Regions from separate parts of the Aquimarina sp. AU119 genome, predicted to be linked through region 2. Evidence: riboswitches for the same ligand, from Rfam matches in the RefSeq annotation. Region 2 holds a riboswitch; the other holds the start of a gene.
What was found. Region 2 has a riboswitch for cobalamin ahead of DK442_RS24590 (TonB-dependent siderophore receptor). Riboswitches for the same ligand answer to the same signal wherever they lie in the genome.
Positions count from the first base shown of each region.

Region 1: another riboswitch for cobalamin. It lies ahead of DK442_RS01395 (TonB-dependent receptor); the one in region 2 lies ahead of DK442_RS24590 (TonB-dependent siderophore receptor).

Region 1 is NZ_OMPF01000001.1:336,931-344,770, reverse strand. Features, by position in the region: gene cbiB (adenosylcobinamide-phosphate synthase CbiB) at 1-745, shown strand, start outside; gene DK442_RS01400 (AAA family ATPase) at 742-1,266, shown strand; cobalamin riboswitch at 1,279-1,469, shown strand; gene DK442_RS01395 (TonB-dependent receptor) at 1,573-3,834, shown strand; gene DK442_RS01390 (ferredoxin) at 3,837-4,661, shown strand; gene DK442_RS01385 (NAD(P)-binding domain-containing protein) at 4,651-5,463, shown strand; gene cobA (uroporphyrinogen-III C-methyltransferase) at 5,466-6,188, shown strand; gene DK442_RS01375 (sirohydrochlorin chelatase) at 6,260-7,198, shown strand; gene DK442_RS01370 (HIT family protein) at 7,232-7,633, shown strand; gene DK442_RS01365 (serine hydrolase) at 7,727-7,840, opposite strand, start outside.
Region 2 is NZ_OMPF01000031.1:82,712-90,551, forward strand. Features, by position in the region: gene cobT (nicotinate-nucleotide--dimethylbenzimidazole phosphoribosyltransferase) at 1-907, opposite strand, end outside; gene DK442_RS24585 (bifunctional adenosylcobinamide kinase/adenosylcobinamide-phosphate guanylyltransferase) at 920-1,432, opposite strand; cobalamin riboswitch at 1,517-1,813, shown strand; gene DK442_RS24590 (TonB-dependent siderophore receptor) at 1,894-3,816, shown strand; gene DK442_RS24595 (S41 family peptidase) at 3,889-5,301, opposite strand; gene DK442_RS24600 (RNA polymerase sigma factor) at 5,531-6,040, shown strand; gene DK442_RS24605 (hypothetical protein) at 6,027-6,464, shown strand; gene DK442_RS24610 (DUF4252 domain-containing protein) at 6,516-7,052, shown strand; gene DK442_RS24615 (DUF4252 domain-containing protein) at 7,154-7,705, shown strand; gene purB (adenylosuccinate lyase) at 7,783-7,840, opposite strand, start outside.

The DNA.
Region 1 (7,840 bases), on a different contig from region 2:
AAGTATTGTATTACTATTTTTTTATACGGCTCAAAAATTGTTGCAACTTTTTCCGATAGGGTATTATATTTTTACCTCCGTATTTGTGTTTTTTGCTCTGGCAAATAAGAGTTTGATCGATGAAGGAAAAGCAGTTTTTAAAGCCTTAAAACAAGGGGTAAATCAAGGTCGAAAACGATTATCCTGGATAGTAGGACGAGAGACAGATCAGTTAAATGAACAACAAATAAAAACAGCCGTTTTTGAAACGATGTCAGAAAACCTTAGCGATGGTGTTATTGCACCACTTTTTTATTATGCGTTGTTTGGAATTTCTGGGGCTATGGGGTATAAAATGATTAATACATTAGATTCTATGATTGGATATAAAAGTGAACGCTATATCAATTTTGGAAAATTTGCGGCTAAGTTGGATGATGTTGTTAACTATCTACCGGCTAGAATCACTGCAATTTTAATGCTAGTGGTAACTGCTAAACTTCATAAGATTTCTTTTGTGCTTAAATACGGGAAACAACATGCAAGTCCAAATGCGGGATATCCAGAAGCCGCATTGGCAGCAATTCTGGATTGTAAATTTGGAGGACCAAACTATTATCATAAAAAACTGGTAAATAAACCTTATATAGGAACAAATGATAGAATGATAGAAGATCATGAGATAAAAGCTGTAGCAGAAATTAACCAAAAAGTGACTTTTGTTTTTGTTGCAATAATTTGTAGCATATATTTTTTCTTACCATGAACAGAAGATATATCATAACTGGAGCTCCTGGTACAGGAAAGACAAGTTTAATTAATGAGCTACAAAAAAATGGATATTTGTGTTATGAAGAAATATCAAGGAAAATAATCAAAGAACAACAACAAATAGGAAAAAATAAAACCCCTTGGGGAGATCTTTCTGGTTTTGTAGATTTAGTATATCAACAGACAATAAAAGAGTTACAAAACCCTGTTAATCAAACTACTTTTGTAGATCGGGGATTACCTGATACTATTGCTTATTTAAAAACAAAACTCTGTTCCACTCCACAATATCTGTTAGATTTTCCTTATACAACATATTACGCTAGTACTGTATTTCTGGCACCACCTTGGGGAGAAATTTATATTAATGATCCTCAACGTCCTCAATCTAGAGAAGAATCAATACAAATCCATAAACATCTTTTAGAAATCTATGAAGAATTACACTTTAATATAGAAATATTACCAAAAACAACTTTAACAAAACGTGTTGATTTTATAAGATCAATTATTTAAACAAAAAAAGTATCTTCGCTGTCGATTTATGGTTCTTTTAGAGATAAAAGATGAAAAGGGAATTTGGTGAAAATCCAAAACTGTTCCCGCAACTGTAATACATACTTAAAAAATTATGATCGGTATACCACTGTAGTAACCCTATGGGAAGGTGATTGTAATCGTGTAAAGTCAGGAGACCTGCCATAATATCATTTTAATAATAACTCTCGGGTAAAGAGTTAGATATAACTAAGGATCGTTCTTTAAGATTATAGAAGGATTCTTTTTATTTCTATAACTTTTCCCACTTAACTTAACTTTTTAATGAAAAAAATTATGTTTAGTGGCGTATTGGCATTTATGGGGCTTTCCGGCTTTTCACAATCCAACACTATTTTAAAAGGAATTATAAAAGATGCCAATACTGGTTCTAATATTCCAGACGTTTCTATTCAAATTGCAGAATACAATAATACAGTCAATAGCGATTTAGATGGACGATATCAAATAACCTTACCAAAAGGTCAACACAATATTCAATTTTCTGCCATTGGATATAGCACAATTACCAAAAAAATTAATTTAAAAGAAAAAGAGCAAACTTTAAATATTGGTCTTCCCCATTCTATTACAGAATTATCAGAAATAGTTATTCAATCTGATAAAAAGAAAGAGATTGGAGTAAATCAAGTATCCAAAATATCATTAAAACTGAGGCCTATTAACAGTGCTCAGGATTTATTAAAAGCAGTTCCGGGTTTGTTTATTGCTCAACATGCAGGAGGTGGTAAAGCCGAACAAATTTTTTTACGGGGTTTTGATAATGATCACGGTACTGATTTTGCCGTATTTGTTGACGATATACCTGTTAATTTAAGTTCGCATGCTCATGGACAGGGATATGCAGATTTACACTTCCTTATTCCTGAAACAGTAGAAGATGCAAACTATTATAAAGGTCCTCATGAGACATCTATAGGGAATTTTGCAGTTTCTGGAGCAGCTTCATATACTACAAAAAGAAGACTTAATAAAAATTCGATTAAACTTGAATATGGGCAGTACGATTTTGTTCGAGCATTGGGAATGGTTACACTGTTGGACAAAAAGAATTTTTTATCCAAAAATTATGAAAATGCTTACATAGCCATAGAAGGAACATACAACAAAAGTTTTTTTGATAGTCCACAAAACCTAAGACGATTAAATACTTTGTCTAAATATACTTTAGATATAAATGATCAAAATACATTAACTACTTCTATATCTACCTTTCATAGTAATTGGAATGCTTCTGGACAAATCCCTTTAAGAGCTATTCAATCAGGGAGTATTGATCGATTTGGTGCCATAGATGATACTGAAGGTGGAGATACTGAACGTATCCATATAAACTTTCAATTAGAGTCACTTTTATCAGATAAGGTATCCTTTAAAAATCAAATATATTACTTATCGAATCTATATAACCTCTACTCTAATTTTACATTTTTCCAAAATGATCCAATTTTTGGGGATATGATACATCAATTTGAAGATCGTGATATGTTTGGTTATAATGGGGAACTTTCTTGGAATACCAAAATCGGAAACCTGGGGAGTAAAACAGATTTTGGATTAAGTGTGTTATACAATAACAATAGGATTGGATTAAACAATAGTATTCGAAGGGAGACTTTAGAAACAGTCAACACATTCAAAATTAAAGAGACCAATTATAGTGTATATATAAAAGAGCAATTAAAATTGACTAATAAATTTTCGATTCTAGCAGGTTTGAGAGTCGATTATTTTACTTTTGACTTGGAGGAACTAGTTCCAGAACGGACTAAAGGTAAAACAGATGCTTTTAGATTTAGCCCTAAGATAAGTCTTTTCTATGACCTTACCGAAAAAATGCAATTATATGCAAAGGCAAGTTCTGGTTTTCATTCAAATTACTCTCAGGCAGCGGTAAATCAAAAGTCAATACACCCTTTGCCTAAAGCTGTAGGGTATGATCTTGGAACAGAATTTAAGATCGGAAATCGATTTATAGCGAATATTTCTGCTTGGTATCTTAAAAGTGATGCCGAATTCGTATTTGTTCCAGATGATGGCTTTGAATTCGAAAACAAAGGACGATCAGAAAGAGTTGGAGGCGAAGCCTCCTTTCGTTATCAACCATTATCATTTTTTTGGATAGATACTGATCTAAATTATAGTTATGGTACTTTGCTAGATGAACCTGAAGATGCCAATAAAATACCTTCTGCTCCTAGGTTCACTTCAACAGGTGGTGCTACTTTAAAACTTAAAAACGGGATTAAAGGATCTCTTAGGTATAGGTTTCTTGGAGAGCGACCGCTGATAGAAGATGAATCTGTAATTGCAGATGAATATTTTTTGATGGATGCAGTGATTAATTATACTCAACCCTCTTATGAGATTGGATTATCGGTAGAAAATATATTTGACCAGGAGTGGATAGAAGCATTGTTTTATGATTCTTCGCAACTTCAAAACGAACCTGCTCCGGTTGATGATTTTCATTTTACGCCGGGGAATCCTTTTTTAGCTAAATTAAGTCTAACATATTTCTTCTAATCATGGGAAAAAACATACCAAAAGTAACAACTACCTTTCAATTTTGTGATGGAGGTTCTTGTCAAAAAGCTAAGAGCGAAATAGCAGTGCGAGAAGCAAGAGCATATCTTCGTAATGAAGGGTTGTGGGATAATACACACACCATAAAAACCAGGTGTAACGGTAGATGTGAAGATGCACCTACCTGGATAGTACAACCTGGTAATTTTTGGTATAAAAACTTAACTCCTGAGAAAGCAGTAGCTATTATGAAATCTCATACCCAGGAGAATCAACCAACAGAAGAATATCTATTGTATCAGGAAGGATGGTCTGTATTATTAACAGAAAATGAAAAAACAGTATCCCCTCCCGTTTTTAAATGTAAAACTGAAGAGATACATGGTGAGATCTTAATAGCAAGAGCATTTGCTTCAGACCAACATTTATATCCATTATTTCAATATTTCTTTCAAACTCCCAGGCCAATAGCTGTACAAGTTGGAGAAGACTCTATGTTGAATATTGATCAACCTCATCAAGTAGATTATAGTGATAAATACGAAGTAAAAATAACAGGAGAACAATTAAAATTAACATTAGCTATTGCCGGCATTCCTAAAGATATTCCTGAAGAGATAGCGGATCGCAAAGTAAGCGTTGCAGAAGTGATCTGGCTGAAAAAAAAGGCTATCTTTACCAAGGCATTACGTCTTAAAAACAAAAAAGGAAAACATTTGGTGACCATGTGGATAAAAGAAGAAGACAATAAAACTTGGGAGCATATCCTGAAAATATATTTGTCAATGTCACCAGATCACATTAGAATAGTAGAAGATGATTCCTAAAAATATAAGCATATTAGGTTGTGGATGGTTAGGATTACCACTTGCTCTTGATTTAATTTCAAAAGGGAGTACTGTAAAAGGTTCTACAACAACCGCAAGTAAAATTTCAGAATTTCAAGCACAAGGAATTACAGCATTTTTACTGAAGTTAAGTGAAGCCTCTGAAGAAATGTATAAGGATTTTCTTTTAGATAGTGAAGTAGTTATTATCAATTTCCCACCTAAACGTATTCCCAATATCATAGAAATATACCAACAACAGATACAAAGTATACTTCCATACATTTCATCAACCCAGAAAGTTATTTTTGTTAGCTCTACTTCTGTATATCAGAATACAAATGATGAGGTTACTGAGACTATAGAAATTCAACCTGAAAAAGAATCAGGAAGAGCGGTTGCTATTGTAGAACAGCTATTACAAAAAGAATTAAGAGAAAGATTAACAATTATTCGATTATGTGGTCTTATTGGATATGATCGTTTACCTGGGCGATTCCTTGCGAATAAGAAGGAGGTTCAAAATGGAGATGCTCCCATCAATGTTATTCATAGAGATGATTGTATCGGACTTATTAATGCTGTGATAGAAAAAGATGCTTGGGGAGAAATTATTAATGGTTGTGCAGACCATCATCCATTGCGCAAAGATTTTTATACCTTGGCGGCAAATAAAATTAAACTTACCCCTCCAACTTTTGTCAAACAAAAAAACATCGCGTATAAAATTATCTCTAATACGAAGAGTAAAAAACTACTGGAGTATACATATATACATCCTGATCCATTAAAATTAATTTAGAAATGTACCCTGTATCTATTGTTGGCGCCGGTCCTGGAGATCCGGATTTATTAACTGTAAAAGCACATCGACTTATAGAAGAAGCAAATGTTATTCTTCATGATAATTTGGTTTCTGACACAATCATGACTATAAATACAGATGGAGAAAAAATATATGTAGGACATAAATTTGGAGATACTTCTGATCAAATAGAACGTCAACAAAAAATAAATGAGTTATTAGAAGCAAATTATCTTTTAGGTAAAAAAGTAGTTCGTCTTAAATCAGGAGATCCTTATGTTTATGGCAGAGCAGCTGAAGAAGCAAGATATCTTACATCAAAAAAAATTCCTTTTCAAGTTATTCCTGGTATTTCTGCAGCATTAGCAGCTGCTAATATTTTTAATATCCCAATTACAGAAAGGAATAAGTCTAATGCTATGCTTATTTGCACAGCGCATACCGCAGATTATTCTTTTGAGCAACTCACAGGAATAGCGCATATGCTCAAAGCTGGAAATACAATTTCTATATATATGGGACTAAAAAGCTTACATAGAATTATCCCTAAACTGTTAGAGGTATGTAAAGATGATACAATTCCTGTAAATGCGGCATCTAATGTATCCCGCGTTCATCAGGAAATAATCACAGGGACTTTGGGCAGTATAGAAGAACAAATTAAAAATAGCGCATTGCAAATGCCTGTTGTTTTAATTATTGGAGCAAATCCAATTTTATAAGTAAGTTTGTTATTCCAGGGTAGGCTGGAATCCATTTTCGATGTTGTTGAATATTTATTTTAATCAAGTGTATGAAAGAGGGTATATTACTTTGCGGACATGGTAGCCGAAGAAAAGCTGCCATTACTTCATTTAAAAAATTAGTAACGATTTTAAAAGATCGTTATCAAAATGATTATGAAGTTGATTATGGTTTTTTAGAATTTAATCATCCTACCTATGAAGCCGCCGTAGAACGTATGTATCTTAATGGAATTCGAAAAATATATGCGCTCCCGGTTATTTTATTTGCAGGATCCCATGCAAAAAATGATATTCCTTATGAACTCAATACTATACAAGGATATCATGAAGATTTAACCATTACCATGGGGAAACATATAGGTGTGAATTCATTTTTACTGGATCTTGCTGTAAAGCGAATTCAGGAAACTGAAGCCACATTAATTCCAATGGATAGAAAAGAAACCTGTTTGGTTGTTGTTGGTAGAGGTACAACTGACCCAGATGCAAATAGCGATGTATGTAAACTAACCAGTATGCTGTGGGAAGGAATGGGATTTGGGTTTGCTACCACAGCATATAGTGGTACTGCATATCCAAAGGTTGATGAATCTCTGCAAATGATCGAAAAGCTAGGTTTTAAACGTACGATTGTCATTCCTTTTTTCTTTTTTACCGGAGTTTTGTTAGAGCGTATTTATGGTCATGTGACCGATATGAATGAAGCCTCCGATCAAGAATATGTGTATACTGCTCCTTTTGGTACTGATGAATTATTGATGAAGGCTTTTGATGAGCGGTTGGAAGAAGCCAAAACAGGAACAGCCTTTATGAATTGTCAACTCTGCAAATACCGAAAACAAGTAGTAGGGTTCGAACAAGATTATGGCAAAGAACAAGTGGGGCATCATCTTAATGTAAAAGGAATTCTTTTTGAGGAAGACGAAAAACCAGGTGAGGTTAAAAGCTCTTTGGGTAGTAAAATTAAAAAGGTATTGGGGATTTGAGTCATAAAATTTGTATAGTTATATTAAAAACTCATGAGTGATTGTATATTCTGCAAAATTGTAAAAGGAGAAGCCAAATCCTGGAAAGTATATGAAACAGAGGATACCTATGCTTTTTTTGATATATATCCGGCAACTAGATATCATACTTTGGTCATTCCCAAAAAACATTATACTACTATTTTTGATATTCCAGAGCAAGAATTACGTAGCGTAATTACTTCTGTAAAGAAAGTTGCTAAGCTATTTGAAGAAAAACTAGGAATTCATAATATCCAAATTATTAGCAACTCCGGAGCAGTTGCACAACAAGAAGTATTTCATCTTCATTTCCATATTGTTCCCAGAAAAAGAGGAGATGGTCAAAATATTAAATGGAACAAAGACTCAGAATTAGTAAAAGATTTTGATGATATGCTGGATAAAATTAAATGAAACCTAAATTGTCGACAGTACGGGGATAATAGAAAAAAAATTTAAAAGTAAAGAACCTATTCTTTACAGCTATTTGTTACTGAATTCTTTAAACTAATATTTATCCATATATATATCTAAGGTTTCCAAAATTTTATTAATTGGTGTCGAAACATCAGGGTTGAGTACAGCATCTTCTAATATATTAGTCATAAAATAATATCCTTT
Region 2 (7,840 bases):
TGGGTTCTTTTTGTAAGAATTCAAGCATTTTTTTATGTCCCTGTTCTCCCGAGGTGTGTGTAAATATGCAATAATCCAAAACCTCGGGATGTATATCATAAGCAGCAAGAAATGCAGCTGTTACTATAAAACCATCGATCATTATTGTCATTTTGAGTTCTGCAGCTTTTAAAATGGCACCAACAATCATAGCAATTTCGAACCCCCCAAAAGCTGCTAATGCTTCAAGAGGAGAAGAAGGTGTATATTCTTGGTAAACTTTAGATAAAATTTGTTGTTTGATTTTAATAGCTGAAGTGTCCAACCCTGTTCCAGAACCTACACATTCTGTCACTGGAATCTTTGTGAAATATGACATCAATAATGAAGCGGCAGATGTATTTCCGATTCCCATTTCGCCAAAACCAATACTATTACATCCAGTAGCATGAGTATCTATGACAATATCAGCGCCTTTTTGTATCGCCAGACTGCATTGTTCTGCATTCATGGCGGGTTTGTCTTGGTAATTTTTGGTTCCAAAATCAATTTTAGCATCAATTAATCCAGGAGTAATTCCAAAATCGTGATTTACTCCTGCATCTACGATTTTAAGATCGATATTATTTTGTTTACAAAATACATTAATGGCAGCACCTTGGTTTAAGAAATTATAAACCATTTGTGCAGTAACTTCTTGTGGATATGGATTAACTTCACCTTTCTCAGCAATACCATGATCCCCAGCAAAAACAACAATTGTAGGGTTTTTTAAATTAGGTTGATCTGTATTTTGAATCATACCTATTTGTAAAGCTATTGTTTCCAGTGTTCCCAATGCGCCAATAGGTTTTGTTTTGGTATTAATTTTATTTTGCAGTATTGCTTCAAGGTTGTTATTGAAGATAGGTTTTACATCAAAATTCATAGTATATTTAAGTTATTTAGAACCTTTAATTTCGACGGGAATCCCCGAAACCATTAATATGGCTTTATCTGCATGTTTGGCGATATGTTGATTCATCCAACCTTGCAGTTCTGTGAATTTTCTGCCAACTTCGGTTGTGGCATGAACCCCCATTCCTATTTCGTTAGAAATAATGAGTATTGTGGCTTCAATTTTTAAAAGCTTATCAAATTCTGCTTTTGCTTGTGCTAGTGATAATTCGATATTATTTTCTGTATCCACAAAAAAATTGGTAAGCCATAAAGTTACGCAATCAATAACCACTACACTAGAACTTTGAATTACTTTAGAGAGTTCTTTTTCTTCTTCAATGGAGATCCAACGTTCATCCCGATCTGCTACATGTCGATCTATACGTTGGCGATGATTGTCATCCCAAATACGAGATGTAGCTAGGTAATACGGGTTGTTAGATAACTGTAACGCCAGGTTTTGGGCATAGTTGCTTTTACCAGAACGTTCTCCTCCTGTAATGTAATATAGCATTGTTAAAATTGGTTTTTAAGAAGGCAAAGGTAGGTGAATACATATTTATTCGCTAAAGTAATCCGAAATTCCAGAAAATATAATACTTTCGCCCAGAATTCTGGTTCTGATACTCTATTCAAAGAGTTGAAGATTAAAAGGGAATTAGGTGCATTAATTCTGATTTTAGAGTTAATAATTCCTGAGCTGTTCCCGCAACTGTAAACTTTGTCCTTTAAAAAAGGATGCTTGTTGTTAATTCTTTATAAACCACTGCTTGTGCCGAATTTGTTTCAGCATCTTTTTAATCAATTTAAAAGAAACTGAAACGAGTTCAGTTCAAACGGGAAGGTAAACAACAAGACGTGAGTCAGGAGACCTGCCTTTATTCAGCATAAATCAAACTTTCGGGACAAAGGTTTGGGTATGGGTAAACTACATACTTTTTTCCGGTTATTGTAAAAAAATAAAGTATTTAAGTAATGAACAAAAAAATGTTTTTTGGAGCAGCATTTCTATTGCTGGGGTCCTATTTTGCAATTGGACAAGAAATTCAAGAAGACGAAAAGGTAAACGAATTGGAAGAGGTTTTTATTTCTGATTCTAAATTTGGTTTAAAAAGAGAGCAAATTGGTAAGGTGATTACCAAAATTACTGCCGAAGAATTAGAACGCAGTCAAGGGCAATCTGTGGCTACAATACTTAGCAGGGCTGCAGGAGTAATAATTAATGGTAATGGGAGCGCAGCAGGTCAGGAACGAGGAGTTTCGGTTCGTGGAGGACGAAATCGTCAAGTAGTGATTAGAGTTGATGGGATAACAGTTAGTGATCCTTCGGCTATATCAGGAGATTTTGATTTAAGGTTATTATCAGTCAATCAAATACAAGAAATAGAAATTCTTAAAGGAGCCTCAAGTACTTTATATGGCTCTGGTGCATCAGCTGCAGTGATCAATATCATAACAAAAACAGAAAGTAAGAAAAAGATTTCGGCAAATTTTCAATCAAGTATCGGTACAAATCAATCTCAAGATGATCAGGATTATGATATCAATGATTTTGTGAATTTAGCTTCTGTTAATGGAACAGTTGGTAAGGTCAACTATTTGGCAAGTTTGAGTAATCAATTTACAGATGGATTATCGGCTGCAGAAGCAGAAGGAGCAGAAAGTGATGCGTTTTCAAAGTTTAATGTATATGCAAAATTAGGGTATAAGTGGGATGATAATTTTAAGTTTCATTTTTTTGGGAATTTAGATCAATATAAAAATGATTTTGATGTGGCTGCAGGAATAGATGGTGACAATCAATTCGAGAGTCAACAGCTACGAGCTGGATCTTTCTGGGAATTCAAGTACCCTAATGGTAGTTTTACATTTACAAACAGTATAGCAACACTGGAAAGAGATCTTACTGCATCTGGTTTCCCATCAAAATATGAGAGCGATGTATTTACTTTTGATGCATATAATAAATATAACTTTAATAACACTCTATATACTGTGGTGGGGGTAAATGGGTCATATAGTGATTTTAATCTTTTAAGTATTCCTTTTGGGAGTTCTGGTTTAGAAGAAACGATAAGTGATAATGAAGCAGAATTTGATATTATTGATCCTTATATTAATGTTGTGTACACTTCTGAGTTTGGTTTGAATGTTAATGCGGGTGCAAGACTAAATATTCATAGTGTCTATGGTAATGAGATGGTATATAATGTGAACCCTTCATATACGTATAAATTTGGTGATAATTATATTAAAGCATTGTCTTCATATAGCACAGCTTATATTACCCCGTCTTTATTTCAGTTGTATGATGTTGCATTTTTGAGTGGTAATCCTGATTTATCACCAGAAGAAAGTACTACTATAGAAGGGGGTGTAGAATTATCGCACGAGAATAAAGCCAGAGTGAGTGTAGTTTATTTTAATCGCGAATCAGAGAATTTTATCACTTTTGATCCTACTACTTTTGTAAATATTAACTCTGTTGATGATATTAAAGTAGATGGGGTAGAAGTAGAAATATCGGCAAAAACAGTAGAGGATAAATTATCTGTAAATGCTAATTATACGTATACCAATATTGATAAATTAGATGATAATATTCGAATTCCTGAGCATATGGTTAATGCAAGTGTTGGATATCAGTTAAATAAAAAGACTTATACTTCAATACGTTATCAATATAATACAGAAAGATCGGATACTGATTTTGCTACGTTTACTCCTGTTACTTTAAAAGAGTTTGGGCTGTTAGATTTTTATATTAGTCACAAATTGATGAATAATTTGACCGTATATGCAGCAATGAATAATATTACTAATGAAGATTACCAAGAAGTTTTTGGATTTAGTACAAGAGGAAGAAATGCCAGAATAGGATTTGATTTAAAATTTTAAAAATAAATTAATAATCCATAAAAAAAGCTCTCAATCTAGATTGAGAGCTTTTTTTTAATTTAAAAATAAATGTTATTCTGTTTTAGACAAATCTATATCTCGATACATGCGTTCATAATTAGCATCATACATATTACTATTTCCAACGCTTTCTAATCGAATACTATGATAGCTTTTTGCACTTCTGGTTCCTAATATATTATCCAGAGCAGCTTTTAATAATGGCTCATTTTCATTACCCAAAGTTCCTAGATTTGTAAAATCTTCTTCGATTTCTATCTCTGGAGTAAAGCCATCAAAATAATCTGTAAAACCTACAGAATTAATTGATTTAAGGACTAAGGGTTGCATAGCATATGTATGTCCGGGATCGGCACCTTGTCGTCCAAAATTGTCTGAATCATATAGTGTGATAGAAGCCTGAAACTTTCCTCTAGAGGTAGATCCAACTTGTACTACATTAATATAAGGATCAAGACCATTAATAACTAACTCACTTGCAGAAGCAGAACTTCTGGTCGTTAAAATATATACTCTAGTCAAATTAAGGTTATTAATAGCTTCTCCTGTACGTATTTGATTATCAAAACGATTAACACTACCAAATTGATCCTGTCGATCTGCGTTCCATTCCTCTGTGGTAAAGATCTCACCATTAAATTGTCCGGTAATCATGCTAGAGAGATCAATGGCACTTGCCACAGATCCACCACCGTTGTACCGTAAATCTAATACCAAATCAGTAATTCCATCGGCAGAAAACTGTGCAAAAGCAGCGTTGAGTTGTGTGTCAAAATCTGCAGTAAAAGCATTATACATAAGATATCCTACCGGGCTACCACCCACATCTATTGTATTAGCAATAAAAACAGGATTCTCGGTATATTGAACCTTAGTAAGAGAAACAGAAGTACTTGTTGGGGTTATATCAGTTCCATCATAAGTTGCTAACCCAATAGTATAGGTATCGGGATCCAATAATTCTCTAAAGTTACTTCTGGTGAGTTGAGTACCATTTACAGTATTAAAGACATCACCTCGTTTTAATCCTTTTGTTTCAGCATCAGTACCAGGAAGGATATAACGCACATATCCGAAAACATTGTTAGCGTCATTTGGATAACCCACCAAACCGAATTCCATACCATTATTCCTTGTGATACCATCAAACGCTTGTTCTAATGCTACATAATCATCAACCAGAAAACTAAAATCATCTACATTAGATTGCAATGCATCAAAAATAGCTTGCGGAGAAGAAAACCCTTGTAAGAATTGAGTAAAGTCTTGATTAGAAGGAAAGCGATTATCTGCCAAATCAGGAACATCTGCTTTATACAAATAAAAGACATTCATGCCTTTCCAAATATAATCATTGATTTCTAAGGTGCTAGATACTTGCTGTACATCATCATTGTCATCAAAACATCCTGTAAGTACATTTCCGAAGAGTAATAATAGAGCAAAATATTTTAGGTACTTCATGTATTTCCTATTTTTTTGTTTTTTGTATCAAATACAAAATCACAATAATCATTCCGATTACAGTAGACATATACTAAGGAATGATATATTACATTTGGATCTGATACAGTATATAAGCGTTAAATGTAACGACTTTATTATAATTTTAAAAAAGAATGTAACAAATTACATACATAGTCGTCTCCCTAATATAAAGCTGACAAAGTTTTATACAAACCAAACCACCAAAATGAGAGAAGGAGCATTTATAACGCTTACAAACGGATTTAAGGATAAACTTTTTAGGTTAGCCAAGCGTTTACTTGTAAGCAATGAAGAAGCAGAAGATGCTACACAAGAAGTATTGCTGAAACTGTGGAAGAATAAAAGTAAAATGGCTGAATATAAAAATGTAGAAGCTTTTGCCATGACAATGACCAAAAATTATTGTTATGATAAACTTAAGGCCAAAGAAACCGGAAACCTGAAGATTGTTCATAGTAATTATAAAGATGAGCAACCTTCGTTACAAAGACAAGTAGAAGCTAGAGATAGTCTCGATTGGGTTGGTAAGATTATGGATAATCTGCCAGAACAACAAAGAATGATTATTCAGCTTAGAGATATAGAACAATACAATAATCCAGAAATAGCAGAAATGCTAGGAATTAATGAAACGGCAGTGAGAGTTGCCTTATCAAGAGGAAGAAAAAAAATTAGAGAAGCATTATTAAAAAAACACAATTATGGAGTTGTCTAACATAGAAAAATTATTAGAAAAGTATTTTGAAGGCGAAACGACCATTTCTGAAGAAAAAGAATTAAAGGTTTATTTTACCAGAGAAACTGTGCCGGAGCACCTGGAGAGATACAAAGATCTATTTCAATTTTTTTCTCAGGAGAGTACCATAACCGCTACTAAGGATCTAAAACTAAACACCCGAAGAAAAACCAGGTATGCCTGGGTTGGTGTAGCCGCATCTGTAGCTTTGATTGCAGGAATATTTTTAACAAATCAGCCAACAAAGCCGGATAAAAACTTAGGAACGTATGAAGATCCAGAAATAGCATTACAGGAAACCAAAAAAATCCTCAATATGGTTTCACAATATATGAATGAGGGTAAACAGGAATTAGTGTACCTGAAAGAATTTGAAAACACTAAAAATAAATTTATAAAATAAAAACAACAACAATCTCGAATGACATCGGGTTAATAATTTAAATTAAGTGATATGAAAAAGTTAGCAATTATATTAGTACTGGCTGTTTTACCATATGTATCGAACGCACAAAGTAATTTTGATAAGTACGAAAACATGAAAGATGTAACCTCTATGGTTATGACAAGCAAGATGTTTAAACTACTTAGCAAAATTGATTTTGAAAGCTCAGATAAAGAAACACAGCAATACCTTAATCTGGTAGAAAATATTAATAATATCAAAGTATTTGTTACTGATAATAAAGAAGTAAGCCAAAAAATGAGAAGTGATGTTGATAGTTACCTTAAAAATTCTTCTCTGGATGAGTTAATGCGAGTAAAGAGTGATGATGGCGAAAACATTAAGTTTTATGTAAAACCAGGAAGCAGTGAGGATTATGTAAAAGAATTGTTCATGTATCTGGAAGGAAATGATAATCATGACGGGCCAGGAACTGTTATACTTACTATTACGGGTAATATAGATCTAAAGCAAGTATCTAAACTGGCAAATGATCTTAATATTCCTGGCGGAAAAGAATTGAAAAAAGTAAAGAAAGGAAACTAATCAGGTTTTAATAATATAATAATCATGGTACTTCTAATCATTCAATTAGAAGTACCATGATTAAACATCAATCAAAACAATCAACCAAAAAAATCAAAGAAATGAAAAATGTATTTAAAATTTTAGGGATCGTTTGCATATCGCTGCTTATGAGTTGTAATAGCGAACCATCACTACAGAAGTATTTTGTGGATCACCAGGGAGATGTAGATTTTATTGCAGTGGATGTACCTTCTAGTCTTTTGGATAAAGAAACGGTAAAACTTAATGAAGAGGAGAAAGAAGCACTGGAGAGTATTAAAAAAGTAAACTTTTTGGCATTACCACTTAATGATAATAATGAAACAAGATTTGAAGAAGAAAGTGTAGCTATAAACAAGATTCTTAGTTCTGAGAAGTATGAAACGTTAATGCGATTTGGATCAAACGGAGCTAAAGTAGTATTAAAGTACCAGGGAGAAGAAGATGATATTGATGAGGTAATCGTTTTTGCTACAGATCAGCAAAAAGGATTGGCATTAATACGTGTATTAGGAGATAATATGAGACCAGAAAAAATGGTTAAACTAGCACAATCTGTAGAAAAAGGTAAAATTGATCTTGATGCATTCAAAATGATAGGAGAAACTATCAGTGATAACATTGGTGATTAATATATAGTTATGTTATACAAAAAAGCGTTGATATAAATAATATCAACGCTTTTTTTATTATTATATCTAATCACAGATTATATCCCGGTATAATTTGAAGGCGTAATCTGTTTTAATTCTGTTTTTATCGTATCA